Regions from separate parts of the Ensifer sp. ENS06 genome, predicted to be linked through region 4. Evidence: riboswitches for the same ligand, from Rfam matches in the RefSeq annotation. Region 4 holds a riboswitch; each other region holds the start of a gene.

Region 1 (7,594 bases), on a different contig from region 4:
CGTATGTGGAAGGCGGGGGTAGGAGGGTGGTTTCTTTTGCAGTGTGGATAACGGGGAGTAAACAGCCGGTTGGCACCAAGGTTGTGGATAGGGCGCCCCTGGTGCGGACGCCCCATTCCATCAAGCAGCGAAAGCGGCCACGGGCCGGTTGTCCTCGTCGACGGCGACCATAGCGAACGTTCCGGTAACAGTCCGCTGTCGCAGACCGGTGAGGAGCTCTTCCGACCAGAGTTCGACCTCGACGGTGGCTGAACTGCGACCCGTCCGCACAATGCGGGCGATGGGTTCGATGATCGAACCGATCATGATCCGGTGCTTGAAGTCCATACCGGTGCAGGAGGCAAGGACGGTCGCCCGGCGGCTCCGGCGCGTCGCGACGACGAATGCGGCCTTCGTCATATGCGCGAGGGCGTTGCCAGCGCATATGGCGCCAAAGCTGTTGGCCTGGCCGGGAAAGACGATGTCGACCATGCGTAGGGTGCCCGCCTCTTCGGGCGTGTCCGTTGCCACATCGAGCGGCGGCAGCATCCAATCCGTTTCATCGGCACGGGGCATCGCGACCATGGTGAAGGTGCCCCTGCTGCAAAGGGCGCGGCTGCCGGTGGCGATATCTTCCGCGATCATCTCGACCTCGACCACCATCGAGCGGCGCCCGACACGAACCGGACGGCCGCTGAAGCAGACGATCTGACCGATGCGCGCAGGCGCACGAAAATCGATGCGGTCGCAGGATGCGGTGACGAAGGGAACGCGCCCGTGACGGGTGGCGACGATGAAAGCGATCCGGTCCATCGACGCGAGGGCGGCGCCACCAAAGAGCGTGCCATGGTGATTGGTATCGCCTGGAAAAACGATGTCGATCAGGGTTTGTGGCGCCGGGGTTTCCCCCGGCGCCGTCGTGACTTCGTGCTGCCCCGTCATGCTTTGACGGCTTCGCGCGTATCGGCGGCAAAAGCCGCTCGAAGCGAGCGGGCGGCGGCGACCATGTTGACGAGCGCCGGCCGCGTCTCTTCCCAGCGCCTGGTCTTCAGTCCGCAATCGGGATTGACCCAGATCTGGTCCGGCGTGAGGCCCTCGGTCGCTTTTTCGATGAGATGCACCATTTCCTCGACGCTGGGCACTCGCGGCGAATGGATGTCGTAGACGCCCGGGCCGATCTCGTTCGGATAGGCCTTGTCGGCGAAGGCGCCGAGCAGTTCCATTTTCGATCGCGACGTCTCGATCGACATGACGTCGGCGTCCATCGCCGCGATTGCGGCCATGATGTCGTTGAACTCGGAGTAGCACATATGGGTGTGGATTTGGGTCGCATCGCCCACCCCGGCTGCACTGAGACGGAAGCACTCCACCGCCCAGTCGAGATAGGGCTTGCGATCGGCATTACGCAGCGGCAGGCCTTCGCGCAGTGCCGGTTCGTCGATCTGGATGATGGCGATGCCGGCCGCCTCGAGATCCGACACTTCATCGCGCAGTGCTAGCGCGATCTGCCGGCACACCACGGAACGTGGCAGGTCGTCACGAACGAAGGACCATAGCAGCATGGTGACCGGACCCGTCAGCATGCCCTTGACCGGGCGATCGGTCAGCGACTGCGCGAAGGTCGCCCACTCGACCGTCATCGGGTTTGGTCGCGAAACGTCGCCGAAGATAACAGGCGGACGCACGCAGCGCGATCCGTAGCTCTGCACCCAGCCGCTCTGGGTGAAGGCGTAGCCCGAGAGCTGCTCGCCAAAATATTGCACCATGTCGTTGCGCTCGAACTCGCCGTGAACGAGTACGTCGATGCCGACCTCTTCCTGCCAGCGCACCGCCAGTTCGGTCTCTCGGCGAAGATAGGCGGTGTAGTCGACATAGCTGAGTTCGCCCTTCGCATGCAGTGAACGGGCCTGCCGAACCTCCGATGTCTGTGGGAAGGATCCGATCGTCGTTGTCGGGAAGAGCGGCAATGACAGCTTCTTCGCCTGCAGTGCCCGGCGACCCGCGAACGGGGACTGCCGCTTGCTGTCCGCATCCGTCAGCGCTTTCAAGCGCCCGGCGACCAAAGGATCATGGATCCTGAGTGAGGTGAGCCTCGCCTGGGCGGACGCGATCGAGGCGGCGAAAACGTGCTCGGAAATGGCAAGCCCCGGCTCGAAGGCGCTGGCAAGCAGGCTGAGTTCGTCGAGTTTCTGCGTACCGAAGGCGAGCCAGGAGGAAAGTTCCGGATCAAGCGCACGCTCCAGCTCGAGATCGATAGGCACGTGCAGGAGTGAGCATGAAGGTGCGAGTTCGATGCGGTCGCGGCCGTGGGCCGAAGTCAGAGGCTGCAGCCGGCGGAACAGGCCGGCCAGATCGGTCCGCCAGATGTTGCGGCCGTCGATGACCCCGAGCGATAGGACCCGGTCCGCCGGAGCCGATTGGATGAGCGTGTCGATCTGCTGCGGCGCGCGCACGAGATCGACATGCAGTCCATCGACCGGCAGCGCCAACGCCGTTGCCGTGTTGTCGCCGATCGAGCCGAAATAGGTCGCCAGCATGATCTTGAGTCCGGGCACGTCGGTGTCGAACGTGCGATAGGCGAGGTCGAGAGCGCGACGATCCTTGTCCGCGAGATCGAGCGCCAGGCAAGGCTCGTCGATCTGGACCCAATCGGCGCCGGCGTCAGCAAGCTCCGCCAGGACCCTCACGTAAACGGGCAGGAGCCGTTCGATCAGATCGACCGGATCGAAGTCGCCGCCCTTCGATTTGCCGAGCTTCAGCAGTGTCACCGGGCCGATGAGCACCGGGCGTGTGCGATAGCCGAGGGCCTGAGCTTCCTGGAAGGCTTCCAGCGGCCGATTGTGGGTGAGCTCGAAGCGCTGATCCCTGTCGAACTCGGGCACCATGTAGTGATAGTTGGTGTCGAACCACTTTGTCATTTCGAGCGCGGGAGTGCCGCTGCTGCTTCCCGAATGGGTGCAGCCGGCGGCGCAGGGCGTTCCGGCCGAGCCGCGCGCCATGGCAAAATAGGTGTCGAGATCGACCGGGCCGCCCGTCCAGCCATAGGCCGGCGGGATTGCGCCGACAAGCACGGCGGTATCGAGCACGTGGTCGTAGAAGGAGAAGTCATTGGAGGGGATGATGTCGATGCCGCGCGTTTTCTGCGCGGCCCAGTTTTCAGCGCGGAGCTTGGCTCCGGTATCGAGAAGTTCGCCGCGGCTGGCCTTTCCGGCCCAATAGCGTTCGAGCGCGAATTTCAATTCGCGACGGCGGCCGATGCGCGGGAAACCGAGATTGGCAGTCTTGATGGTCATTTCCTTACCCCGAAGGTTATGGGCAAGGCTTGAATGCGACGCAGCCGCGGCGCGAGAGCGATCCCGCGTCCTCAACGCGCCTCATCGGACACCCCGCCCGTGGACGTTGTTCATCGCGGCAGGTCTCCTGGCTTGCGGGTCGTCACGGACCGTTCCGTCTTCCCGAGGCGTCTCCCTCAGTGACATCTTCGAACGGCCGCTCTCCGCTTACAGTTGCGGGGGCAGCTCCGGCATGGGCGCTTGTCTGGCGCCGCACCGAATTCCCTCTTAGCTCCGTCCCTCCAAAGGCGGGCGAAGAACCACGATGGGGCGACAATGCCCTGTCCCGAGCTCTTCGTCAATCGCATAAAGAAATGCTTATGTCTTTATTCTCTCCCGCCGCCGCCCGCGGCGAGACAATGGCAGGACGAGGTCTTTCCATTGCTTTCCGCTCACGGGACGGTTGCGGTTTGGTCGAAGCGTCCTCCTCCGGCCACTGCCACGGATCCGCCGCGTCGCCAACGCGCGCGCGGATATGCTCTTGATCTCGCGTCAGGCCGATATCCCGGAGTTGGAACTCGTTGAACGTGTCGATGGCAACCGGAGGGTTGAGGGTCTTATCGGCCCAGTTCAGGACATGGTAAATCGTTGATCGCACTGCGCTAAGCATTGCTATCCTCACTTCTTTCAAGGGCGTGTGTTCGCGAAAAAAAGTGAGGGTTTTTGCCGTTTCGCGCAAAGCGATTTCTCGCATGCTGGCATAAAGAATGCTTATCTCAGTTCCATGAGCAAGATTCCTCCCATGAGTGCGGTGCGCGCCTTTGAGGCCGCCGCCAGGCACCTGAGTTTCACCCGCGCCGCCGAAGAGCTCGGCATGACGCAGGCGGCCGTCAGCTATCAGATCCGGCTGTTGGAAGATCGCATCGGCGCGCCGCTGTTCGTTCGGCTTCCGCGCGAGGTGCGATTGACCGGCGCCGGGCGGCAGCTAGCGCCGAAGGTGACCGAAGCGATCGATCTCTTAGGGGCGGCTTTCTCGGAGATCGCCGACAAGACCGAACATCACCTGCACATCTCGGTGCTGCCAACCGTCGTGTCGAGCTGGCTCGGTCAGCGCCTCGCGTCGTTTCAGACCGCGCATCCCAACATCAGCATCAGGGTGCACATGTCGACCGAGTTGGTCGATTTCAAACGTGACGCCATCGATCTCGCGGTGCGCAGCGGCGCCGGCGACTGGCCGGGCAACGATGTCTTTCCCTTGTTTCCGCTCGATTACGTGCCTGTCTGCACGCCATCCTTCCTGGAAAAGTACCAGCTCAAGGAGCCCGCGGACGTTCTGAGAGTCCGGCGTTTCGGCAACGCCAGCTGGTGGCGGCGGTGGATGATCGAAACCGGCGTCGAGCCGCCGGCAAGCAATGGCACCGAATTGATCTTCGACGTGCAGGCGATGGATGTCGCCACAATCCTTGCGGATCACGGCATTGCGATTGCCGTCTCGACCTTCCTGATGGATGAACTGAAGAGCGGCAGGCTCATCCGGCCGTTCGAGCATGTGGTGCGCGACGGCCGCGCCTATTGGCTCGTCTATCCGCAAAGCACCAGGCGGCAGAAGAAGATCCAGGCCTTTCGCGACTGGGTCGTCGCCGAGGCCGATGCGTCGAACGCCATGCTTTCGACCGTGATGGAGCAATCCTGTCCGGCGTCGCGTCGGACCGACCGCGGCGCAATGTAGAGACACAACGGGGCCTACTCGGCCCGTCGGTCTTCTGAAGATGACGCTTTCATGGAGAAACTGAAAATCAGCTGAGAACGGCTGTTACCAAACTGACATGGCGGCTCCCTAAAGACTGCGGCCAACCGCAGAGAAGGGAAGTATCAGCCCTCCGACGCGGATACCGCAAGCCATCGTCGGAGGCCCGTTTCCATGAAAATCGTCCAGATCAGCGACACCCATCTCAGCCCCGCCAAAAGCCACTTCAATGGCAATTGGGAACCGGTTCGCGCCTGGATCGAGGCGGTAAAACCCGATCTCGTCATCCACACCGGCGACGTCACCATCGATGGTGCCGACCACGAGGACGACATCACCTTCTCGCTCGATCTGATCGGCCAGCTCTCGATGCCGGTGCTGATCGTTCCCGGCAATCACGATGTCGGCCATCTGCCGGGTTCGCACCAGCCGGTGGATCCGGTTCGGCTTGCCCGCTGGCGCCGGCTCGCCGGTCCGGACTACTGGGGCCGCGACCATGGCGACTGGCGGCTGCTCGGCCTCAACAGCCTGCTGATCGGCTTCGAGGACGAAGAAGAAGACAGGCAGTTTAATTGGCTGGAGGAACAGTTGCTCAGCCGCGACGGCCGCCGGGTGGCCGTCTTTGCCCACAAGCCGCTCTTCGTCGACGATCCGGGCGAAGGCGACACCGGCTACTGGGGCATCCGTCCGCGCCAGCGCCAACGCCTGTTTGATCTTTTCGCCGAAGCCGAGGTGGCGCTGCATGCAAGCGGCCACCTGCACTGGGCCTGGACGGGCAAGCACGCCGGGACGTCGCTCGTCTGGGCGCCGCCGACCTCCTTCATCATTGATACGCTGGAACGGCCGATGCCGGGCGAGCGGCTGGTCGGCGCCGTCGTACACGAGTTTAGCGACGTCAACGTCAAAAGCGAGATCATCGCGGTGCCGGGACTGACCAGCCACCTGCTCGATCCGATCGTCGAAGAGGTCTACCCGCTGGCGGCCAAGAAGACGGTCCGTGTGGAGGCCGCGCAATGAGCGTGCTTTCGCTAGAGGGTATCACCAAGTCCTATGGCGGCAACGCGATCCTGAAGGGGGTTAGCCTGCAGGCGGAGGCGGGTGAGTTCATCGCGCTCGTTGGTCCTTCCGGCTGCGGCAAGAGCACGCTGTTGCGCATCGTCGCCGGTCTCGATCATGGCGACGGCGGCGAGATCGTCATCGGCGGCCGCAGTGTCGCGCGCATGGCCGCGGCCGATCGCAATGTCGCGATGGTCTTCCAGTCCTATGCCCTCTATCCGCACCTGACGGCGGGCGAGAACATCGCCGTGCCGCTTGCGATGCGGCGGCTGACAGCGGCGCAGCGCCTGCCTGTGATCGGCAATCTGATGCCGGGGCAGAAGCAGATCCGCAGCGATATCCAGCGCCAGGTCAAGGAAATGGCGCTGGCGCTGAAGATCGATCACCTGCTCGACCGCAAGCCCGGCCAGATGTCCGGCGGCCAGCGCCAGCGCGTGGCGCTCGCCCGCGCCATGGTGCGCCGCCCGGCCGTCTTCCTGATGGACGAGCCGCTCTCCAATCTTGATGCCAACCTGCGCGTCCACGCCCGCGGCGAGATCGTCGATCTCCACCGCCGCGCCGGCGTGCCGACGCTCTATGTCACCCACGACCAGTCGGAAGCGCTGTCGATGGCGGATCGAGTGGCGGTGATGATCGGCGGCAATCTCTTGCAACTGGCGACCCCGAAGGAGATCTACGACAACCCCTCCCATATCGAGGTCGCACGCTTCCTCGGCCAGCCGAAGATCAACGTGCTGGAGACCCGCACGGATACGGCGAGCATCGTGCGCTTCGGCGATCTGGTGCTTCTGGCAAGCCGCGGACAGGCGCCGGATGCTTCAGTGAAGCTCGCAATCCGCCCGGAATTCGTGCGCTTCCATGCGGCAAGCGCCGGCCGATTGAGCGCGCGGGTCGAGCGTATGGAGTTCCTCGGCTCTGAGGTGATCGTCCATGCCCGCCTCGATGCGATCGGCGAGGTGGTCACTGCCAAGTCAGCACCTGCCGAGGCCGCGGCGCTCGCGATCGGTCAGCCCGTTGACGTCGAGTTCATGCCGGAACGGGCGATGCTGTTCGACGGCGAGGGCACCCGGCTGCCGGCCGAGCGGGTCGCTATCGCCGCGACGCTGGAGAAGATCCATGGCTAAGGCGGGTTCCAATCGGGATACGGCGGCAGGGGCGGCGGATTGCGTGGATACCGCCCTCTGCCCTGCCGGGCATCTCCCCCACAAGGGGGGAGATCGGCTGGAGGCAATGCCTCAGCATTCATCTCTGCGAGACGGTGCCCAGCCGGCGCAGCGGCTGCGGACCCAGACGGCGATCGGTGCCGCGGCCACCGATCCCGATCGCCGCGAGGCCCGCATTGCCTGGCTGTTAGCGCTGCCGGCCATCACGCTGCTCGTCCTCTTCATCCTTTTACCGACCGCGGCGGTGATCGTTCTCGGTTTCACCGATTTCGAGCTCGGCTACGGCAGCTTCCGCTTTGTCGGCTTCGAGAACTATGCCGAACTCTTCAGCGACCGCACCTTCCGGCGCTCGCTCTGGAATACCACCATCTACACCG
Region 2 (7,594 bases), 740 kb from region 4:
TCACATTGATGCGTCGAACCTTCCGCATTGCCCATCTTCTCTATCTCGAAGCGGAGCCCTATGCGGACGAGCTCAAGGTTTGCCGGCTGCATCACACCTTCGGCGCCTACGCTGCCGAGATTTACCATGCCCGCAGCCTTCACCGGATCGATCCGATCCTGAAGCTGGCGCTTGGCGGCGTGCGGCCGGTGGAATGGACGATGGCGCGGCATCGCTTCCCGGAATGCGAACCGTTGTTCCAGGCAGCCCAGGAAATCGGCATATCCACTGAGGGCGTCGCCTTGCCATTGCCCTCGCCCGCCGGGCGCATGGCGTTGCTCGCAATCAACGTCAACATGACAGCCGGCGAATGGACGACCTATCGCCGCCATCACCTGCGCGATTTCCAGCTGGCCGCCAATCTCTTCCATGCCGCCATGCTGGAGCACGGCGCCATGGCCGGCAGCATTTCGACCCGAGAGATGCGGTTGACCGGCCGCGAGACCGAGGTCCTGACCTGGGCCGCCGCCGGCAAGAGCTATTGGGAAATCGCCACGATCCTCGGCATTTCCGAGCGCACCGTGCGCTTCTTCATGACCAATGCGCGACGCAAGCTGAATGTCGTTTCCAACACTCAGGCTGTGGCACAGGCCGTACGACACGCTCTGATACCCTCCGTTTGACACCCGACAATACGCCTCCACCGAAACCCCTCGAAATCTAGTGGCAAATATCGCGCATTTGAACTGTCGCTAGCGACAGTTACGCAACCGCCGCGAGCCTGACAGCATCGCCCCATCCCCAAACTCGGATGGAGAAAACGATGATCAGGATCCTGAACGGAAAGACCCGCGCACAACACCCGGCGGCCGTCGACGACATGTTCCGGTTGCGCAAGCGCGTCTTCCACGACTTCCTGAAATGGGACGTGCAGACCGAAGGCGACTGGGAAATCGACAACTACGACCAGGCAAACCCGCTCTACGTCCTGTCCTATGCGCCCGATACCGGCCGGCTGCGCGGCGCGCTTCGCCTCCTACCGACACTCGGCCCAAACATGCTGGACGATACCTTCCCGATCCTGCTTGGCGATAATCCGGAAATCCGCAGCGCTTCGGTCTGGGAATCCAGCCGCTTCTGCATCGAGCCCGAGATCTCGCAGGACCGCGCGTCGAACCAGGTGACGGTCGCGGCCGCCGAACTGATGTGCGGCGTCGGCGAGCTGGGCCTTGCTTCCGGCATCAGCCACATCGTCACGGTGACGGATGTGTTCCTGGAGCGCATGTTCCGGCGCATGGGATGCCCGGGCGAGCGTATCGCCGAACCGCATCGCATCGGCTCCGTTTTCGCGGTTGCCGTCGCCTGGGAAGTAACGCCGGATCTGCTCACGCGGATGAAGGCGGTCGCTGCCATCGAAGGTACCGTGCTCGAACGTCCGATGTCGCTGGAAACCGCCCGCGCCGCCTAAGCGCGTCAGTCGATCTGCGCTGTTAACGCAAACCGTCGCTTGTCGTTGCACGATCAACGACAAGCTCTATGATGGAGGCGAAACAGGAATGCCGCTGGCAGCCACCCGCAGAAGGTCGGCGCCGACCTGGCAACAGGAAGAGACTTTCGCCCGTGTTCACGCGCATGAAACACGTCGCTGCGGCCCTTGTGCCTCTGGTTATGATCGGTGCCGGTCCGTCACTGGCATCGACGGCCTGCGACCGACTGAACGCGCGGCTCGCGCAACTGCCTGACTACGTCGCCAGCAATGCCGATGCGCGCGACTACGCAAGCGCGATCTCGCGGCAGAATATCGAGCTGCGGCGGGCAAAGAACGACCGCCGCCGCGCGGGTTGCGGTGGCGGCAACGCCATTGGCTTCGACGGCGGCGACCCCGACACCTGCTACGGCCTCAACAGCCTGATCGCCGAGATGGAAGACAATCTGCGCATGCTGAAGTCCGAGCGCGAGCAGATCGTCGCCGGCGGCAGCGACGACAGCCGGCGCCGCATCCTCGCCGCGCTGGAGATCAACGGTTGCTATGGCGACCGCGAGGAGTTCGCAAGCGTGGAACCGGACGTGCCGGAAAGCCACCGCAACATCGTTGCCGACCTGCCGCCGGAAGACGCCTACGGCCCGATGCTCGGCCGCGGCGAAGACGGCTACGCGCCGCAGGAGCGCTACTATAGCGGCACGCTCAGAACCATGTGCGTGCGCACCTGCGACGGCGCCTTTTTCCCGGTTTCTTCAGATGCGACGCCGGCCGATTTCCCGCGCGACGAGCAGGCCTGTCGGGCGCGCTGCCCGGGGGCTGAGACCGAGCTCTATTTTCACGACCTCAACACGGAAGAGAGCGACAAGATGGTCTCGGCCGTGACCGGCCGTCCCTATACCGAAATGCCCAACGCCTTTGCCTATCGCACCCGCGCTGTCGGAAAACCCGGCCAGTGCGGCTGCCAGATACCCCAGACCGCCTCGACCACACCGAAGGCAAACGGAACGAAGATCGGTGACGACCAGTCGTCGATCATCGTCATCGAGACCAAGAAGCCGGAAGCGGCGAGCAATACCGCCAAGGCGCCGGCCGAAGAGCGGCCTTACGATCCGTCGAAGAACAAGGTTCGCGTCGTCGGCCCGACCTACCTGCCGCAGGAAGAAACCGCCATCGACCTCAAGCATCCGAAGGGACCGGCCTATCAGCCGGTCCAGAATTGATCGGACGAGGCCTTACGCCTTCTCCTTGCTGCGTCCCCATCCGTCTTCGAAAACCAGCTCGTCGAGCGGCAGGCGCTGGCGCCAGCCCTTCACGGCGAGTTCCGGCTGCTGATAGAGGCGATCGACATAGCCGAGGCAGAGCCAGGCAACGATCTCGATATGATCTGGGATGCCGAGAATCGCCTTGATCTCGGCCTCGTGGAAAATGCTCACCCAGCCGACGCCCACCCCTTCGGCCCGCGCCGCAAGCCAGAGGTTTTGCACGGCGCAGACGGTGGAATAGACGTCCATCTGCGGATTGTGGGTGCGCCCGAGTACGACGGCACCGCCGCGCGTGCGGTCGCAGGTGACACAGATGCTGAGCGGCGCCTTGCGGATGCCTTCCAGCTTCAGCGCACGGTACTTGGCCTGTTGTTCCGCCTCGAACATCAGCGCGGCCTCGTCATTGGCGCGGCGAAACGCATGCCAGACGCGCTCACGCGTTTCTTCCGCCCGCACCAGCACGAAGTTCCACGGCTGCATGAAGCCCACGGACGGGGCGCTGTGCGCAGCGGCCAGCAGGCGCAAGATCAGATCATCCGGCAATGGCGCGGGCAGGAATTCATCGCGCACGTCGCGACGTGTCTCGATGGCACGGTAGACGGCCTCCCGCTCTGGCAACGAAAAGGCGCCGGCAGCCGCAAGGCCGCCCTTCGGTTCAGTCAGCATCGTTCGATCCCCAACAATGCGAAAACCTCCCGCCGTCCACGCGGGGTTCGGTCTATCTCGCCAGGCCGGTCTTCTGACTTCGGTTCAACCGATCACCTCGCCTTCCCAGATCGCTTGAAGATCCAGTGGCAAAACCTTGAATCAATTCAAGGCTCTCTTAGACGCGATCGTCCCCGTCACAGCGTTGGGCACGTTCCGGAATGACACCGGATTCCCGATTCTCCCGCTTTCGCGGGCACCTGACGACGGCACTAAGTGCACAGCCGTTTGAGAAAGACAAGCGGCGCCAACCCGGCCGGGACATGGCACGCCACTTTCCGCCGGCTACTGTCGAGCTTAGTCGTTTACCTCCACCTCAAAGCGGAGCGACCGGATGTGGCGAACCGTCATAGGCGCCCCAGACCGACTGATCGAAGCAAATCACCGATCCGGTCATCAGCCCGGACTCGGCCGACGACAGATAGGCGCAGGCCCGCGCCACTTCGGCCGGATCGACGAGCCGACCGAAAGGCTGGCCGGCCGCCGCCTTTTCGAGCCAATCGGCCGCCGCGCCATGAAACTCGCGCTGGATGCGGTCTTCGCCTTCGGACGCCATCCAGCCGATATTCAGCCCGTTGACGCGAATGCGGTTGCGAAGAAGCGCATAAGCCGTGTTTTTGGTCAGCGTTTCGAGGGCGCCTTTCGACGAACAATAGGCGGCAATGAACGGCTGGCCGGCCATCGCCGACATAGAGCCGATGTTGACGATCGTGCCCTCGGTCTTCTCCCGCCGCATGATCTTCACCGCCTCCTGCATCAGGAAGAACGGCGCGCGCACATTGATCGCGAACATGCGGTCGAAGAGTTCGGGCGTGGTGTCGAGGATCGTGCCACGGTCGGTGATAGCTGCGGCGTTGACCAGCGCATCGACCCGGCCGAATTCCGCGTCGCAAGCGGCGACCACCTTGCGGGCGTCCTCTACTTTTTCAAGATCGGCCTCGACATAGACAACTTTCGCACCGCTTGACTTGCCGATCTGCTCGGCCTTCGCCCGCCCCTTGGCGGCGTTGCGGCCGCAGATGACGATGCCTTCAGCGCCGCGCTCGGCGAAAAGGCCAGCAATCGTCGCGCCCAGTCCCTGCGTACCACCGGTGACGATGGCGATCTTGCCTTGCAATTGTCCACTCATCGAATTCCTCCCTCGGAAATGATCGTTTGAAACGGCTGCGGCTCCCGGCTAAAACACACCGGGAGCCTGTCAAATTGTAACTCGCTCGTCAGCTCAGCTTGCGCTTCGCCTGCGCCTCCAGCACCGAGAGAAACTCTTGTTCGCCCGTCCCCGCAGTGAGCGCCTCGCGCATCAACTGCGCCTGCGTCTTCGGCGCCAACCCGCCGAGTGGCGGATCCCGGTCGAGATTGGTGGGGAACGAATAGCCTTCGGCACAGGAGGAGATCGCGTTGGCCGCTTCCGCCTGCGTCAGCGTCCCGCCCGCCAGCAAGGCCCGCAAGGCCGGATAGAGCGTCGCGCTCATGGTCAGTCGGTCAACGGTTTCCATTGCGCGACCGAAGGCCGAAGACACCTGCAGCAGGTTGGCCACGCGGCGGATATCCCGGGAGCGGTTGGTGCCGGCGGCATGGAAGAGCGCCGGGTTGAAGAAGACAACGTCGCCCTTTTCGAGCGGAAGCTGCACGTGGTGTGCGTCGAAATATGCGCGGAATTCCGGCCGGTTGAGCGCCAGATAGCCCGGCACATAGGTTTGGCTATAGGGCAAGAACAGCGTCGGTCCGCTTTCGAGCGGCATGTCGCAATGGGCAACCGCCCCCTGCAGCGTCAGCACCGGTGAAAGCCTGTGCACATGCGCCGGATACTGCTCGATCACGGCCGCGGTCTGGAAGCCGAGGTGATAATCCCGGTGCGCCGATTGCGCCGCACCGCCAGGATTGACGCGATTGACCTGCGCCGTCATCTGGTAGTTCGGCCCGAGCCAAGCCTCGCTGACGAGCGCTATGACGGCATTGCCGTAATAGGAGGCGAAATTCTCCGGCGCGTTCAGGCAGTGCTTTTCCAGCGAGTTCCAGATGCGGTCATTGGCGCCGGGTTTGGCGAAGTGATCGCCGCCGCCGCTGTTGCTTCGATGTTGCTCTTCGATGATGGCGTCAAAGACCCCGCTTGCGACGTCGATTGCTGTCGTATCGGCAAAGGCGCGCTTGAAGACCGCCACGCCAGGCCCGGTCGCCAGTACCTCGCAGATCTCCGCCAGAACAGAACGCCGCGCCTCGGCATCGCCGCACGCCGCAATCAGCGCGGCGCTGTCATAAATCAGGATATTCTTTTCGCAGCCGGAAGCATGGGGGTAGTCGGACAGGCTGGTTTGGCGTTCGACTTCCGCCCGGAACGATTCGAGATCGCAAGCCTCTTCGGTGAGCCAGACGCGGTCGATCCGCTGGCGCGCTTTGTTGTCGGTCTTCATCGCGTTTCCTCCTCTGGAACATCCTGATGAACACGACTATAGGCGGCGGCAAAACATGATATAGAGCAAGAATCCATCAAAAATCCATCAGGAGAGCAAGGCGATGGCCCATCCGTTTCTGGTCAAGGACATCGCCTTTCAGGCCGGGCTCAGCACCGCGACCGTCGATCGCGTGCTCAACGAGCGGCCGGGCGTGCGCCGCCAGACGGAGGCCCGGGTTCGCGCAGCCATCGAGGAATTGGAGAAGCAGCAGGCCGGCCTCGACATCCAGGGGCGCAAGTTTGCGATCGATATCGTCATGGAGTCGCCACAACGCTTCACCGATGCGGTGCGTCGCGCCTTCGAGAGCGAGGCGATGACCTTCGCGCCCACCGTCTTTCGCTGCCGGTTCCACTTCGCCGAGACGATGCGCCCGCAGGAGATCGTGCAACTGCTCGACCGAATCCGGCTGCGCGGGACCGACGGCCTGGTGTTGAAGGCGCCGGACGTGCCCGAGATCGTCGCCGCAGTCGCCCGTTTCGAGATGGGCGGTACGCCCGTCGTGACGCTGGTAACCGACCTGCCCCATTCTCAGCGGACGGCCTATGCCGGCGCCGACAACCGGGCGGCGGGCGAAACGGCCGCCTACCTCCTCGGGGAGCGCTTTTCCGGCGCGCCGGCAACTGTGCTGGTGACCCTTTCGAGCGGCCGCTTTCGTGGTGAGGAGGAACGCGAGATCGGCTTTCGCCGGGTGTTGCGCGAGCGCTATCCGGCAATCCGGATCGTCGAGATCAGCGAAGGCCACGGCCGCGACAGCGAAACCGGCCGCCTGGCTCACGCGGCGCTCTCGGCCAATCCCGATATCAACGCGGCCTATTCGATCGGTGGCGGCAACCGCTCCGTCCTTGCAGCCTTCGAGCGCCTCGAGCGTCACTGCGCGCTCTACATCGCCCATGATCTCGACGAGGACAATCTGGCGCTGTTGCGGGAACGGCGCATTCACTTCGTGCTGCATCACGACCTCAGGACCGATGCGCGCACCGCCTTTCGCACGATGATGCTGCGGCCCGGCGCCCAGGCGCCGGCAATCGGCCCGCAGCTTTCCGCCGTGGTGGTGATCACGCCCTACAATGTTCCGGAGTAACGCTGCTGCCGATCCGCGGGTAGCGTTCAGGCCGCCGACTGGCCGTCATTCTTCTCGGCCGGCAACACCATGTCGTCCGCCGTTTCGAAGCGGTTGCGGCCGCGCCGCTTGGCCAGATAGAGCGCTTCGTCCGCAGCCAGCAGCAACTGGCGTGCCGTCAGACCATGCCGCGGCGCAAAGGCGATGCCGGCGCTGCCGCCGACAACGAGCATTTGGCCCTCGAAAGCGACCGGCGTCTGCGCGTCGGCGATCAGGCCGGCCGTCAGGCTGCGGGCGTCGGCCTCGCTGCAATCGCCGAGAATGACCGCGAATTCGTCACCCCCAAGCCGCGCGACCGTGCCCTTCGGGCCAGCCCGGTTGCGAAAGCGCTCGGCCATGGCCACCAGCACGGCATCGCCGGCGGCGTGGCCGTGGCGATCGTTGACCTCCTTGAATTCATCGAGGTCGGCATAGACGAGCGTGAACGGATGCGTCGATGCCCGCAACAGGGCTGCCGCCAGCATGTCGTCGAAGCCGCTGCGGTTCATCAGCCCCGTCAGGCGATCGTGCTTGGCAAGATGCCGGTTCAGCGCCTCGCTCTGCTGCAGGGCGGCAAAGAGCGTCGAGAACCGCAGCGCCACGAAGGCCATCA
Region 3 (7,594 bases), on a different contig from region 4:
AGCACCCCGGCCCCTCGCCTTAGGTAAAAATGTGGCTTAAGCCGCACCGACAAGCTACGCGCTGCTGTTCCCGGGGCGATCTCTCCCTCGCCAACCGCGACGGGGGCGAGTACCGAAGGCGCCGGTCGCCCAATCTCCTACGCACGCTTTGTCCGCGAGAACGTCATCGGGAAGCCCGATGCGGAAGTCGACGCCACGCACCTTCCTGAGCTCGAAGTTACGGTTGGGCAGATCCAGCGTCCATTCCGGCGCAAAGCGCCATTTGATCGTAGTTAATCGATCGAGGTCGAGAAGCTTTGCTGTCACACTTCGAACAAGGAGACTAATGTCAGGCTGATGTCTGGCGCGACGTCGCGAGAAACCCTGCGATGAAATCGACAGTGTCGTCGCCATCTCTCAATCCGAGATGGATGCTTTTTTGTATCCCGCCCGGACCGATGCGGACAGGACTAACACCGAGCGCCGCCGCTTCCCGCCGCACCAGCCAGTCCGGAATGGCGCTGACTCCGCGACCTGCCGCCACGAGCTGAAGCATCATTTCCGTCGTCTCGACATTGCGGTGGTGGCGCGGCCGGCAGTTGGCGGGCACCAGGAATTGCGTGAACACATCCAGCCGCTCCGGCGGTACCGGATAGGTGAACAGCGTCTCATCCAGCAGGTCCGCAGGTTCGGCATGGCGTTTCAGCGCCAGCGGATGATCGGCTGGAACGGCAAGCACCAGTTCGTAGTCGAACACCGGCAGATAATGGATGCCTGGCATCTCGATCGGATCCGGCGTGATCAGGATATCGATCTCGTATCCCGTCAGCGCCGCCACGCCGCCGAACGCGAATGATGTCGTCAGTTCCAGACCAACATCCGGCCATTCCATGAGATAGGGCTTTGTAACGCCCATCAGCCACTGGTGGCAAGGATGGCATTCCATGCCGATTTTCAGCGAGCCTCGCTGGCCGTGGCGATAATCCGACAGGACGTCCTCAGCCCTTTCGATTTGGGGCAAAACGCGCTGTGCCAGCGTTACGATGTAGCGACCGACCTCGGTGAGACGAAGGTTGCGACCGTCCTTCTCCCACATCGCCACGCCATAGCGCTCTTCCAGCTTGCGGATCGTGTGGCTGAGAGCGGACTGGGAGACGTTCAGCCGCTCAGCAGCAGCAGTCAGGCTGCCCAAGCGGTCGACTTCACGCAAAATCGATAAATGTTGCCTGTCCAACATGGCTATGCCCGCCCATGGTGACAAGGAACAACGTCTACAGGGGCACCATCGCCGACAGGAACCGGCCGGTGGTCCGTGTCGATCGCGACCATGGTAAAATGTCCCGTGGCCGTAATATGTCTCTCGCCCGTCAGCAGATTTTCGGACCAGAGTTTCGTTTCGATGGACATAGAACTGCGGCCAACGCGCTCGACGCGTGCCTCTGCCTCGACGATTTCCCCGATCTCAACTGCCCTCGCAAAGTCGATACGCTCGGATGAGGCCAGTGCCACGAGCTTGCCGGAGTAGCGCGACGCTGCAACGAATGCGGCTTTGGTCATGTAAGAGATCGCTTCGCCGCCGAACATCCGGCCGACACTATTTGCCTGATCCGGGAAGACGATCTCAACCATGGCAACGATATCCTTGATGTTCGGGGTTTCCGTGACAACGAGTTCGGGCAAAGCATAGCTTGCGGCGTACTCGCCCTTCGGAATGGCGACCATATGGAAGATGCCGCGCGTACAGGTGTGCCGCTGACGACCGACAACGGTTTCCGCAACCACTTCGACCTCGACCGTCAGGGAACGGCGGCCGGCCTTGACTGGTTTGGCCGTGAATTCGACGATATGCCCGATGCGGGCAGGCTGCCGGAAATCAATGCGCTCGCAAGAGGCGGTCACGAATGGCGCCCGTCCGAAACGGGTAGCCGCGATAAAGGCAACGCGATCCATGAGAGCGAGCCCGGTTCCCCCGAAGAGGGTGCCGTGGTGGTTGGTGTCTCCGGGAAAGACGATATCGATGAGACTGGTTATAGAGCCATGCTGGGCGGGTTTTTCTATCGTCGCGGTCTCTGTCATCGGCGCTGCCATCAGGTTGCGGCAGGAGCGGCGGCATGACGCAGAGACGACGGCACGGGAATGCCCATCGCGAAAGCGGCACTCCGGGACACCCCGCCCGTGGACGTTATCTATCGCGGCAGGTCTCCTGGCTTACGGGTCGTCGCTCTGGTCCGTCTTCCCGAGGCTTGCCTCAGTGACATGGATGGACTTTCGCTCGCCGTTTACAGTTGCGGGGGCAGCTTCGGCTTCAGGCAATAAAGCCATGACCGAATTCCCTCTTAGCTCCGGACTTTCGTCCGCAGAACCACGATAACGAACCAATGTCGTATGTCGCTGAGGTGGTCAAGGCGTCTATCATTGGTTTGTGCCGGAAGTGGCGGTTACTGTCTCGGCCGAGGTATGGCTCATGATCGCTAGCATTCGGCTCATCACGGTGAGGCTCGCAAGATACCGACATCCCGGGTTTCGTAGCAGGCTATCTCTTAAATCATGAACACGGCTCATGCTTCCGTGAGATAATACCATTTTTGTTCGATCGACCTCTCAGGCATAAAACGCGCACCGCTCTGAAGCATGGACAGTTAAAGGCCGTCGACTGAAACAATGGAAAATGCCATCCGGTGCGTCCTGACGTCAATAAATTCAGGATTTATCTCGAGATTAGGACGAACGATCGCAATGATTAGAGATTTTAATTTCAATATAAAGAGAATTTCTTTTGATGAGGACTATTGCCCGTCAGAGAATACGCGAATTACGACGAATTTTGCTAACTTGGCCAGGGGGGAGAACCGCCAGGAGAACCTCCGCAACGCCTTGAAGATGATTGACAATCGTTTCAACGCTCTGGCGCATTGGGATAACCCAGAAGGCGATCGCTATTCTGTCGAACTCGAAATCATTTCGGTTGAGATGAATGTCGGTGCTGAAGGCAGCAATGATGCCTTTCCCCTGATTGAAATCCTGAAAACGAATATTGTCGATCAGAAGACAGGCGAACGCATTGAGGGCATCGTAGGGAATAATTTTTCCTCATACGTCCGAGATTACGACTTCAGTGTTGTGCTGCCAAAGTACAATAAGGATCGCCCCGGATTCAGCACGCCAGAGAATTTTGGCGACTTGCATGGAAACCTATTCAAGTCTTTCCTGAAGTCCAATGCTTACAAAGAGCATTTTCATAAGCCCCCGGTCATCTGCCTGAGTGCCTCGAGCAGCAAGACATATCGTCGAAGTGGAAATCATCATCCTGTATTAGGCTTAGAATACCAACAGGATGAATTGTCTTCGACAGATCTCTACTTCCAAAAAATGGGGTTGCAGGTCCGATTTTTCATGCCGCCGAATAGCGTTGCGCCTTTTGCGTTTTATTTTCTCGGCGATCTGCTTGATGACTATACCAATCTTGAGCTCATCAGCACCATCAGCACGATGGAGACTTTTCAGAAGATTTACCGGCCCGAGATTTACAACGCCAATTCCGCTGCAGGGGCCTGCTATCAGCCAAGTCTTAAGCATCAGGATTATTCACTGACTCGAATTGTCTACGATCGCGAGGAACGGAGCCGGCTGGCTGTTGAGCAGGGAACGTTTGCTGAGGAGCACTTCATCAAGCCGTACAAGTCAATTCTTGAGCAATGGTCTGCCAAACACGTTCCCTGACGAACCAGAAATACAAGGTCCTATATCATGAAAACACTGTTGCCCACGTCTACCGCCGGCAGCTTGCCGAAACCCTCTTGGCTTGCACAACCCGAGAAACTCTGGTCACCCTGGAAATTGCACGATGAGGAATTGATCGAGGGAAAGCGGGACGCTCTGCGTTTGGCGCTGGACGATCAGCAGCGGGCAGGCATCGATATCGTCAGTGATGGTGAGCAAACGCGCCAGCATTTCGTCACGACGTTCATCGAGCACCTCGACGGAGTTGATTTTGAAAAACGCGAGACCGTCAGAATCCGGGATCGCTATGACGCGAGTGTTCCGACAGTTGTCGGCGCCGTGTCTCGCCAAAGACCGGTTTTTGTTGAAGATGCCAAGTTCCTACGTCAGCAGACCGCGCAGCCAATCAAATGGGCTTTGCCGGGTCCGATGACCATGATCGATACGCTCTTTGACAACCACTATAAAAGCCGCGAAAAGCTGGCCTGGGAATTCGCCAAGATCCTCAATCAGGAAGCCAGGGAACTAGAGGCTGCTGGCGTCGATATCATCCAGTTCGATGAGCCCGCATTTAACGTCTTTTTCGACGAAGTGAATGACTGGGGTGTTGCCACTTTGGAAAAGGCAATCGAAGGGCTCAAATGCGAAACTGCCGTTCATATCTGCTACGGATATGGCATCAAGGCCAACACAGACTGGAAGAACACTTTGGGGTCGGAGTGGCGGCAATATGAGGAGTCTTTCCCGAAACTGCAGAAATCCAGTATCGGCATGATCTCCCTGGAATGTCACAACTCTCATGTTCCAATGGATTTGATCGAACTGGTCCGGGGCAAGAAGGTGATGGTCGGAGCCATCGACGTGGCAAGCAATACCATCGAAACGCCAGAGGAAGTGGCCGCTACTCTGCGAAAAGCACTTCAGTTTGTCGATGCCGACAAACTTTGCCCTTGTACCAATTGTGGCATGGCACCCCTGTCCCGTCGAGTTGCGAGAGGCAAGCTGAATGCCTTGAGTGCAGGCGCGGAATTCGTCCGAAAAGAACTCATGGCCTAGTGCTGGCTGAGCAGCAGGAGGCCGACACGAACATGGTGGACCACCGCTTCAACATTGTGGACAAAGCCACGTTTCGCAACGGCATGTCGCGCCTCGGCTCTGCGGTCAACGTCGTCACTACCAGATACGGCGGCAAGCGCTACGGCTTCACGGCCTCGGCGGTCTGTAGTGTGAGCGACACGCCGGCAACACTTCTCGTCTGCATCAATCGCGCAAACTCGTGTTTTCACGCTTTCGAGGACACGCGCCACTTTTGCGTCAACACACTGATGCCGGGCCAGGAGGACATCTCCAACCACTTTGGCGGAAAGACGCCCGCCGAAGACCGCTTTACGATGGGGCAATGGACTGAGGGCCCCACTGGAACCCCAGTCCTGGCCAACGCCTCAGTCAGTTTTGAATGCGAGTTCACCAATGCCGTCGATGAGGCGACACACCGCATCTTCTTCGGGCGAGTCATCGATATTCGTGAGAGCGAAGAACAGTCGACGCTGCTCTACTGCATGCGTCGCTATATCCGCGCCTAAGTCCACACGGTCAGATCGCTCCCGGTCGGCCGCGTTGACCGGCTGAAGCCGCCTGAGAGCCTCCTCCTTCATTGTAAGATCGGCCTCCATGTAGATATGCGTCGTGCTGATGTCCTCGTGTCCGAGCCATAGCGCGATCACGGTAAGGTCGACCCCGGACTGCAGCAGATGCGTTCGGCTACGCCCACGGCCGGGCGGGTATTGCTTCGAACACCGGATCGAATGGCCGCCGGCCAATCGATCCTGACCCACGGCGCTGGGCGGGCGCCTTTCACGACATGCGGCACAATCGCCCCGATCCTCGATCGGGCATCGTAGAATGCTATCTGGAGTTCAGCCGTGACCGACCACGCCAAACTATCGTCATTCATCGCCATCCCCCACAACCCACACACCTCGAAGTGAACCACACGTCTTCAACAGTTCAGGGCGTGATAGACTTCCGCTCGGCCCAACTCGGAGTATGCGAACGTTGCCCTCATAGCGGCGGAATAGTCCGCCGTTGCTTCCGGCTCGATGCCGCCTTCTTTCGCTATCGCGCCGACCGCCACCAAGGCCGAGGAAAGCGCATTGACCACTCCTTGGGAAGCGATCGGATCGAAGGTGGCGGCAGCATCGCCGATAGCAATCCAGTCTTTGCCTGCTGCATGCCTTAGGCAAGCTGCTGATGCGTTGAACCTCTCGCCACGCGCCATACGCCGGCACTCGTCCCGATAAACGGTCCAGCTCTCACGGCGGCCATCGGGTCCAAAGGTCGCGTAGGTCCACGAACTGCCATGCGCCTCCACATCGAGCCAAGCCGCCTCCTGTGATGGCGCGCCAGACCAATCCAGCAATTTGCGCTCGGCAACGAGGCGTTCTTTAACAATGCGTTCGCCACCCAGGCGGCATGCCAATGCGGCCGATCGGCCAGTGGCGTCTACCAGGAGCGACGACACCAGATTGGTCGTCGCGCCGACGCTCCTGACCTCAATTTCAAAGCCGCCCTGATTTCTGCAAACACCAACTACGCGGCCATTCAGAGCGCTCGCGCCGGCGACGAAAGCAAGCCCACGAAGACGCGCATCAAATCGAGCGCGATCGACAATGTATCCTTGACTTCCGGGCCGATACAGGAAGTCGTCAATCTCCTGCTTTTGTGATCCCCACGTGCGTCGAATACCAGCGCATGGTCGCGCTATGAACGGGTCGGCTAACACTTCCTCCAGTTGAAGAGCCCGGACAATGCCGGTCGCGCTTGGCGAAACTATCTCCAGCCGATCTCGTTTGGGCTGCCCTGCATCGACCAGGACCACCTGTCGGCCGCGACACGCAAGCAGCCGTGCCGCCGTTGAGCCGGCGGGACCGGCCCCGACAACGACAATATCTACACGTCGCGCAGCCAAGATTTCAAACCTCGCCCTGGCGGAAGCCCGCCCGCCCCGGAACACGCTCCTTAGGCACCACCTCCTCGCGTTCGACGGCCGGCCCCGCCGCGACCGGCGGTTCGTCGAGGGTCTCAACAGCGACCACGAGCTTGTACTTCAAGTCACTGCCCGCGGGCTCTTGGCTACGGCCCTGTTCGAAGCGGGTATCTGCGGGCAGATGCGTCGGGGGATTCTTCGCAGGCAAAACCATTCCAAGTTCTGCCCATTTCTTGATCGAAAGAGCAATCCGGCCGTAGTAATCGAGTGCGCGTATATCTCGCAGCCAGTCCGAGCGAAGCGCAAAGTGCTTGTGGATCTGCAGGCTCGCGGTGTTGGGATCAAGCCCCGAAGCGCGCTCGTAACTGGCTTGCCCGAGCACCTGGTCTGGTACCCGTGCTCCCCAGAACGTGGGCATTGAGAGAAATGTCGAGGGGAAATAATCCGCGCTGGAATTGCAGGAAACGCCATCGGTTTGCCACGGCACACCCATGAATCTGGTCAGCGCACCCGGCGCCGCACCGTCGAACGGGCCATTAGAGCCTGTGCATACCTGGGGATTGAGTGTGTCGCCATAGTCCTGCCTGGCCGGGTTCATACCCGGCAGCACCTTGAGCCTATATGCCTCCTTCCAGAGCCGCGGGATCCGCATTATCCATGTGATCTCGATGCCAGGATGAAACGGTCCGCCTAGGCAGTCGTGAAGTGGCGCACGTTTTAGATGCTCGATCTGATCGGCGGTTGCGAGGCTGTCGAAAGTAGGCAGTAGAGGGATGCCTATCCAATCGTCGGCGAAGTTTCCGTCCGCCCAGCGGTGCAAATGTTCATATTGCGTAGGTGTCACCGACATGAGGGCTTGAGGCGCCGGACGGGCTGGCAAGTCGAAGAGCGTATCGATGGCGTCGCCGT
Region 4 (7,594 bases):
GATTCCCGGGCGGCTGCGGCAAAGCAGCGGCTCGCCCGGTCCGTACTCGTCAATCCATCCAGCGCATCCAGGCAGCGCCTGAGGGCTGCGCGATATTCCCGGCCACGACGGCCCGGCCACTGCCTGAGCAGTTCCACGGCTTCGAACACCGTTCTGACCACGGTCTGCCGTCGTGCCGAAAGTTTCAGGGGGATGGGAGTGGGAAAGAGTTTCTCGCTCATTGCATTCCTCGTTCACAGTCTTTTCGAGCGAGAGGGCAACGCGAGAGCAGCGGGATGGTTCCATGTTGTCGACCGATTTTATTCGCGCTGACGGCAGGCGAGTTCTCTCCGGCTTTGCGAACCTGATCTTTTGGTTGCGTCGCTTTTGCCGACGGCGGACGAAGGGAGGTCCGGCGGGAGCTCCATCGAGCTCGGACCGGTGTTGAAAAGCTTTGAAAATCCAGGCCCGGCGCAGGTGGCGGCACTAGAGTTCCAGCGCTGCCTTGAGGTCGGTCGACTTCAAAACGCGCAGGTCGAGGTCGGCTTCGATATGGTCGATGTGGTGGACCATCAGCCGCGCGGCCGCGTCGATGTCGCCACGCTCGATCGCGTTGACGATCTCGTCGTGTTCGCTGTGGCCGCAGCTCGAAACGGTCGATTGTCCGTAAAGCGCGATGACCAGCGAGGAGCGGGCGACGAGCTCGTCCATGAAGCGGCGCAGAATGGTGTTGCCCGAGAGGTCGGCAAGCGCCAGGTGGAAATCGCCCGATGCCTTGATTTCCGCACGACGGGCCGATTGACCCCGCTGTTCGGTCAGTTGGCGCTCGGCTGCCAGCATGCGCCTGAGTTCGGAAAGCTCCGCCTTGCCGATCTGGGCGGCGGCGGCGCGCACGACGCCGGGCTCGATCAGCCGGCGGGTCGCAAAGATCTGGCGCGCCTCGTCGATCGAAGGGTGCGCAACAAAGGCGCCGCGGTTCTTCTCGACGTTGACGAGGCCCTCATAGGACAGCGCCTGCAGGGCGGCGCGCACCAGCGTTCGGCTGACGTTGAAGAGTTCGCCGACGTCGCTTTCCGAAAGCTTGGTGCCAGGCGCAAGCCGCCGCTCGACGATCGCATCGCGCAATGTATCGCGGATGTGCTGACTGCCGGTGTCGGTGGTCGGGTCTGTGGCCAGTTCGGCCTGATGGGGCGTGGTGGTCAAGGACATGAATCGATCCGCGAAGCAACGCGCCATCTTATCGTCGGACGAAGCGAAGGGAAACGACAATCTGACGCGCAAAGGTTGCGGGGCATCGTCAGGTCGAGCGAGGCTACTTGTCGAGCTCCGGATAGACCCGGTCGAGGAAGCCCGGTCGCAATTTCTCGCCGATCAGGCAATCGGGCGCCGGGAAGGCATCGACATAGCGTATGGTCGGCGGTGGTGGCAGGCCGCTGACTTCGAGCACCAGTTTCTGGCGGATCGCGATGGAGAAATCTTCGGGCTCGTGAACCGGCAGCACGAAGGAGCCGGGGCCGCCGATGACACATTCGGCATAATATTGGTCAAGCGGGCCGGTCGAAACCGACGGGCGAATGAGGATAGCAAGCCCGTTGATGGTGATGCCGCGCGTGATCGCGATCTCGCGGGCTGGAAGCACCGGCGGGCCGATGTTGTTCGGCCCGTCGCCGGAGATGTCGATGACCCTTCGCACGCCGCTGAACGCGTTGGAATCGATCAGCGCCGTGCCATAGGTAATGGCGTTGGAGATGGAGGTGCCGCGGCGTGTGCCGACCGGCCGCGCTTCGATCAGCTTGGCGAAGGCGTCGGCGTCGGCGGCATTGTCGATGACCTTCCAGGCGACAACGGAGGACTCGTTCACCGTTCCGGCCCATTCGAAATAGCCGATGGCGATCTTGCCCAGCTGGCCGCTTTCGACCGCATCAAGGAAGTCGCGATGCCGGAGTGCCTCGACATAGCCGGCCCGCTGAATGCGGGCCTCGTCGAGATCCATCGATCCGGACATGTCGACCGCCAGGATCAGTTCGACGTCGACATTCGTCGCCTCGGCGGTCGATGGGCTCGGGCCACCACTCAATGAAAGGAGTAACGCCAACACGCTCAACATCGCTTCAACCAGTCATTGCGCGCGGTCAGATTAGAAGACTGTAACACAAGATTGGATTTCGGCGACCGTTTGGGTGTAGTTGGCCTTCACTAAAGAGTGATTTTGCCGGGTCCTGCATGAGGCCGGATGTCGGACAGGAAAGGCGAAATGCCGCAGCGTACGGAAAATACTGAGCGATTTCAGATCGATCGATTGCAGCAGACGGCGTTCGGGTATTTCCTCGAACATTCGGATCCGGTCACCGGACTGATCGCCGACACCGCGTTGCCGGGCGCGCCGGCGAGCATCGCTGCGACCGGCTTCGGCCTTTCCTGCTATCCGATCGGCGTCGAGCGCGGCTGGCTTTCGCGCAGCGATGCGGCGCGGCGGGTGGCGACGACGCTGCGCTTCCTTGTCCAAAGCCCGCAGTCCCGCCACCGGCAGGCGACCGGCTATCGCGGCTTCTACCATCACTTCCTCGACATGCGGACCGGCGAGCGCACGTGGCAGAGCGAGCTTTCGACCGTCGATACGGCGCTGCTGATCGCCGGCTGCCTGACCGCCTCTGCATATTTTTCCGGTAGGGATGCGGACGAATGCGAGATCCGCGCGCTTGCCGATCTGCTCTATGCGCGGGTCGACTGGCGCTGGGCGCTCAATCGGGGCGACACGCTGACGATGGGCTGGCGGCCGCCGGGGCGGTTCTTGAAGCATCGCTGGCGGGGTTACAGCGAAGCGCTGCTGCTCTATGTGCTGGCACTCGGCGCGCCCGACCATTCGATCGAACCGGAGCACTATGCGGCCTTTGCCGAGGGCCATGACTGGATCCCGGTCGACGGCCGGCCGCATCTGCATGCGGCCCCACTCTTCATCCATCTCTTTCCGCAGGCCTGGCTCGATCTACGCGGGCTTTCCGACCGGCCGATGCGGGAGCGGGGGACGGATTATTTCGAGAATACCCGACGCGCCATTGCCTTGCAGCGGGACCATGCGCGCTCCAATCCCGGCGGTTTCGCCGGATATGGCGAGGACCTGTGGGGCCTGAGCGCCTGCCATGCGCCCCGCGGCCGGCTGCGGCTTGCGGATGGGCGCCAGCAGCGGCTTTTCGGCTATGTGAACCGCGGCGCACCCTACGGCCTTGATGACGGCACGCTGGTGCCCTGGGCGCCGCTTGCCTGCCTGCCGTTCGAGCCGGATGCGGCGCAGGCCTCCCTCGTGCATATGGCAGACAGTTATCCGGGACTTCTGAGCGAAGGGCGCTTTCCCGGCGGCTTCAACCCGAGCCTGGCCGCCGGCGCAGGCCCGGAGGGCTGGATCGATGCGCGGGTCGTCGGTCTTGACCAGGGCCTCGTTGTCATGATGATCGAGAACTGGCAAAGCGGCCTTAGCTGGGCACTGATGCGCAGCATGCCGGCGATCCGCCTCGGCCTTGAACGGGCGGGCTTCGACGGTGGCTGGCTGCAGGAGGGGGAAGGCGCGTGTGGTAATCCGCCCGCATCCCGCGCCAGAGGATGAGAATGGACGACGGAGACGGCATGCGCTTGAACGACCACCGGCCGACAGCGGAGACCGCGGCGTTTGCGCCGCAGGCGCTGGCCGTCGCCGACCATCTGCGTGCCCAGTTTCCCGAGGCTGCCGTCTCGCTCGGGCCGGCGGCCAGTGATTTCAGCGCGCCGGGCGACTTCTGGGCTGCGGGCAGCGCTGGCCTTGAGGCGGGGCTCGCCTATCAGGATTTCTTCGGGGTCGGCATGACCGACCGGATCCGGGCGGCGCATCTGATCGCCTTCTATAGCCGCCAGCTGAGCGTAGTCCTTGGCGCGTTCCATCTCGGCGCCGGGTTGCAGGCGGAGGTGGCCGGCATTCGTTTCGAGGATTGGATGCGGCTTCACCGTGGCGTCGAAATCGCGGGCAAGCGCTATCATTTTCGCCTGCATCCGCCGGCCACGGAGCGCCAGGGTGGCGAAGGCGTCAGCGCATTCGAACAGGGCTTCATCGCCCATCTGGCACCCGTCGTTGCGGTTCTGAAAGCGCGAGCAGGGCTGTCGAGCGGGGCGCAATGGCGGCTCGCGGCCGATGCCCTGGCCGGCGCGTTCCTGGAAATCGGCCGCGCGATCGGCGACGAGGCGCGCGGCATGGCCGAGGCGCTGGCGATCGTCAAACGACCGGGTTCGCGGCTCTACTCAGAGGAGCTCTGCTACGAGCAGATCGCGGCTCTCGATCCGGCAAGCGGCGCTGAGCTGTCGCGCCAGTATCGGATCCGTTGCGGCTGCTGTCTCTACTTCAAGACGGAAGGGGGCAGTTTCTGCGACTCTTGCGTGCTGCTGGAGCCGGAAGATCGCCGCGCGCGGCTGGCGGCGCATCTCATGCAAAACGGCGGGACCTGAACCCCGCCGTCGCTTTGCTGACGATCTGTGATCTGTGATCAGTGATCACTGTGCCTTGACGAAGCGCTCGTTGATGAAGCCGGAGACGACGCCGAGCACGATCCAGAAGGCAAGCGTGGTGGCGAGTGCGGCAACCGCAAACTCGGCGCCGAGCACGGCCGGAACGTTGCTGGTGATATCGAGCGGCTGCGGCGCGCCGTAGACATGGGGTGCTGCGATCGCCACCAGGCCTGCGACCTTGGAGACGATCTCCTCGCGCAGGACGACGAGATAGAGGCCGACGGCGGAGAGCGCCACGGTCACCAGCCACCAGGTCTGGCGGTCGCCGAGTTCGGCTGCCGGAAAGCCCGGCAGTTCCGGCGGTAGACCGATCGCCGGCAGCATGTGCACGGCAAGCCAGCCGCAGGCGCCCCACAGCGCGCCGTTCCTGAGCGTGATCGGGTAGCCGATCACCAGGCTGACGCCGGCGAGCAGCAGGCCGAAGCCGGAACCTGTCACGAGGTTCGCCATCAGCGTGCCGGAGAAGCGGCTCATGCCGAACATGATGCCGCCTTCCTCATGCTCGCCCTCATGGGCATAGGCCGGGGTGATCGGCGACAAAGCGTCGAGGAAAGCGCCGAACGGCGACACGGCTTTGAGCGACGAATGCTGGTCGTGGTTTTCTGCGGCCGGCTGTGCCGCACCCGGCTGGGCGGCGGGCTGTTCGGTAGCGGCCGGTGCCTCGCCTTCGAATTCTTCTGCATGCAGGATCAGCGGTGTGACGCGCAGTTCCTGGGCGCCGGTCATGAAGACACCGGCAATCAATCCAGCCACGATCGCGGCCAGAAGCGTTCTGACAATCATCTTGAAATCCCTCGATAACGACAAAAGCCACGCCCTGTGGCGTGGTCCTCGAGCCTTCCCATTTTCCCTATGCTGCGGATGGCCTTCGCGCGCCGGAAAAACCGGGATGCACGCAGGCCTCCATCCGGCTCGGGCCGGATGCGTTCAGGTCCGCAGATTGTTCGATGCGGAACGTTGTTCACGTTCCGGCGCATCGGTCAGTGGCAGGGGAAGCCGTAGGAGTGGCGGGTGTCGTGCGCCGTGTCGTGCAGCACTGCCGAGTTGGCAAGGCCGGCGCCAAAGACGAGGAATGCGCCGATGAAGAGCGCGATGACGCCAGCGGTCAGACGATCGCTGAGGGAGAGCGGGGTGCTCGAAATGGTAGACGTAGCCATGACAACCTCCGTGATGGCATCGGGAAATTCCCGGTTGGGCCCTATGCCCGTATCGAGTGGCAGGTTTCCTGGCTCACGGCGTTGGGCTCGATGCCCTCGATCTGCCTCGCCTTCCCAGCTCGGCCGCCCTCTCGCGGTCTTGCCAGTGGCTTCTTCCGGATCGCTCCGGAACGGTGGATCGACGTCGCTCTACAGTCGCGGGGTCGGCCGTGATTTGAATGCCCAGCTTGGGTCCATCCGTCACATTCCCGTTTACTCCCGAAACACGTTCGCGTCCCGGGAACCAATCGATCCCAGATGATTAGGATTGTGTCATGGAGTTGTCAATTGAGTGCGCGCCGCCGCGCGGTCCATCCGCGACAAAATCCTTGATGGTCATGCGTTTGTAGGCTTCGACGATCTGGTCACCCTCGGCCCGGTCGACCGAGACTGCAAGTCGCATGGTGCAGTCGCCGAGATGCATGATCAGGAAGGCGGCGTTGTCGATCTCTTCGCGCGGCGTCTCCGGCACAAGGCGGGCCCAGACATCGGCAAGCAGCTTTCCGCCGGCGCGGCTTTGCGCAAGATCGATCTCGCGCAGTGCCTTGTCGGCCTGCATCGCCGACCAGATGTCGCGCATGACCGGCTCGGCGAGGAACATGTCGTAGTAGATGTCGAACAGCAGCGAGAAGGCGTCGCGCAGTTCGGCTATCGACGTGACCTTGGCCAGTTCGGCCGTGATGCACTCGTTGCAGACCGCATTGTAGCGCTCGGCCAGCGTGCGCACGATTGCCGCCTTGTCGGGGAAGTACTGATAAAGCGATCCGATCGAAATCCCAGCCTTTTCAGCGACTTCGCTCATGCGCATGGCGTCGCTGCCCTTCTCCTGGATGAGCGCCGTCGCGCAGGCAAGGATCTGCTCGACGCGCTCGCGGCTGCGCTTCTGGCTCGGCGTCCGGCGCAGCGCAGGCTCGTCGTCGGCGGGAAGCGTGGCGGGACTTGCATCTGGAATCATGAGTAATGCTCACATTTTGACTTGACTCCTAAAATACGAGGATTTATCACATTTGCAAATGTGAGAGATGCTCATGTTTGTTGGTGGAGCCTCAGGAGGAAACGATGTCTCAGAAAGTCACACTGGTTTTGGGCGGTACCGGCAAGACGGGGCGGCGGGTGGCCGATCGCCTTCGGGAGCGGGGCGTAGCGGTCCGCATCGGCGCCCGTTCGGCGTCGCCTTCCTTCGATTGGACGGATGAGGCGACCTGGACGCCCGCCCTTGAAAATGTCGATCGCATCTATGTCTGCTACCAGCCCGATCTGGCGGTGCCGGGCGCCGTCGACGTCATCGCCAAGTTCTCGAGCCTTGCCGTTCGCTCCGGCATCAAACGGTTGGTGCTCCTGTCGGGCCGCGGCGAGGACGAGGCGGAAGCCTCCGAGCGTGCGCTGCAGGCTTCCGGCGCCGACTGGACGGTCATCCGGGGCAGCTGGTTCTTCGAGAACTTCGACGAAGGCTTCCTGGCCGACAGCGTGGTGAGTGGTTCGGTCTTCCTGCCGGTGGACGAGGTCACCGAGCCCTTCGTCAGTTGCGACGACATCGCCGACGTGGCGGTTGAGGCCCTTGTGGACGATGCGCATATCGGCAAGGTCTATGCCTTGACCGGCCCGCGCCTGATGACCTTTGCCCAGGCCGTCGCCGAGATCGCCGCGGCCGCCAACCGTCGGATCTCTTATCAGGCCATTCCGGTTTCCGACTTCGCAGCGCATCTCAAGGCGGACGGCGTGCCGGATGACTATGTCGAACTCATCCGCTATCTCTTCACCTCGGTGCTCGACGGGCGCAATTCCAGCATGACGTCCGATGTCGAGCGCGTGCTTGGGCGGCGTCCGCGCGACTTTGCAGATTACGCCCGGGAAACCGCAGCAACTGGTGTTTGGAGTCTTGCCGCATG

The links. Region 4 has a riboswitch for cobalamin ahead of IB279_RS13500 (CbtB-domain containing protein). Riboswitches for the same ligand answer to the same signal wherever they lie in the genome.
Region 1: it holds a riboswitch for cobalamin, as region 4 does, so the genes downstream of both, metE (5-methyltetrahydropteroyltriglutamate--homocysteine S-methyltransferase) here and IB279_RS13500 (CbtB-domain containing protein) in region 4, are expected to answer to the same signal.
Region 2: it holds a riboswitch for cobalamin, as region 4 does, so the genes downstream of both, bluB (5,6-dimethylbenzimidazole synthase) here and IB279_RS13500 (CbtB-domain containing protein) in region 4, are expected to answer to the same signal.
Region 3: it holds a riboswitch for cobalamin, as region 4 does, so the genes downstream of both, IB279_RS34305 (acyl-CoA thioesterase) here and IB279_RS13500 (CbtB-domain containing protein) in region 4, are expected to answer to the same signal.

The regions. Positions count from the first base shown of each region.
Region 1 covers NZ_JACVBC010000003.1:509,071-516,664, forward strand. The annotation lists gene IB279_RS15935 (acyl-CoA thioesterase) at 121-921, opposite strand; gene metE (5-methyltetrahydropteroyltriglutamate--homocysteine S-methyltransferase) at 918-3,272, opposite strand; cobalamin riboswitch at 3,372-3,591, opposite strand; gene IB279_RS15945 (hypothetical protein) at 3,610-3,990, opposite strand; gene IB279_RS15950 (LysR substrate-binding domain-containing protein) at 4,054-4,980, shown strand; gene IB279_RS15955 (metallophosphoesterase) at 5,173-6,015, shown strand; gene IB279_RS15960 (ABC transporter ATP-binding protein) at 6,012-7,178, shown strand; gene IB279_RS15965 (carbohydrate ABC transporter permease) at 7,285-7,594, shown strand, end outside.
Region 2 covers NZ_JACVBC010000002.1:145,574-153,167, forward strand. The annotation lists gene IB279_RS09795 (LuxR family transcriptional regulator) at 1-662, shown strand, start outside; gene IB279_RS09800 (acyl-homoserine-lactone synthase) at 803-1,447, shown strand; gene IB279_RS09805 (DUF2865 domain-containing protein) at 1,612-2,682, shown strand; gene bluB (5,6-dimethylbenzimidazole synthase) at 2,695-3,390, opposite strand; cobalamin riboswitch at 3,436-3,648, opposite strand; gene IB279_RS09815 (SDR family oxidoreductase) at 3,746-4,558, opposite strand; gene IB279_RS09820 (phytanoyl-CoA dioxygenase family protein) at 4,647-5,840, opposite strand; gene IB279_RS09825 (LacI family DNA-binding transcriptional regulator) at 5,944-6,963, shown strand; gene IB279_RS09830 (diguanylate cyclase domain-containing protein) at 6,990-7,594, opposite strand, start outside.
Region 3 covers NZ_JACVBC010000019.1:104,189-111,782, reverse strand. The annotation lists gene IB279_RS34310 (LysR family transcriptional regulator) at 329-1,216, opposite strand; gene IB279_RS34305 (acyl-CoA thioesterase) at 1,219-2,067, opposite strand; cobalamin riboswitch at 2,155-2,361, opposite strand; gene IB279_RS34300 (DUF1852 domain-containing protein) at 2,716-3,699, shown strand; gene IB279_RS34295 (methionine synthase) at 3,727-4,755, shown strand; gene IB279_RS34290 (flavin reductase) at 4,788-5,282, shown strand; gene IB279_RS34285 (NAD(P)/FAD-dependent oxidoreductase) at 5,699-6,712, opposite strand; gene IB279_RS34280 (LodA/GoxA family CTQ-dependent oxidase) at 6,672-7,594, opposite strand, start outside.
Region 4 covers NZ_JACVBC010000002.1:889,282-896,875, reverse strand. The annotation lists gene IB279_RS13530 (DUF982 domain-containing protein) at 1-221, opposite strand, end outside; gene IB279_RS13525 (GntR family transcriptional regulator) at 466-1,188, opposite strand; gene IB279_RS13520 (DUF1194 domain-containing protein) at 1,292-2,086, opposite strand; gene IB279_RS13515 (glucoamylase family protein) at 2,234-3,580, shown strand; gene IB279_RS13510 (ferric iron reductase) at 3,583-4,449, shown strand; gene IB279_RS13505 (CbtA family protein) at 4,495-5,292, opposite strand; gene IB279_RS13500 (CbtB-domain containing protein) at 5,490-5,666, opposite strand; cobalamin riboswitch at 5,707-5,969, opposite strand; gene IB279_RS13495 (TetR/AcrR family transcriptional regulator) at 5,968-6,660, opposite strand; gene IB279_RS13490 (NAD(P)H-binding protein) at 6,765-7,594, shown strand, end outside; gene IB279_RS13485 (DUF1772 domain-containing protein) at 7,592-7,594, shown strand, end outside.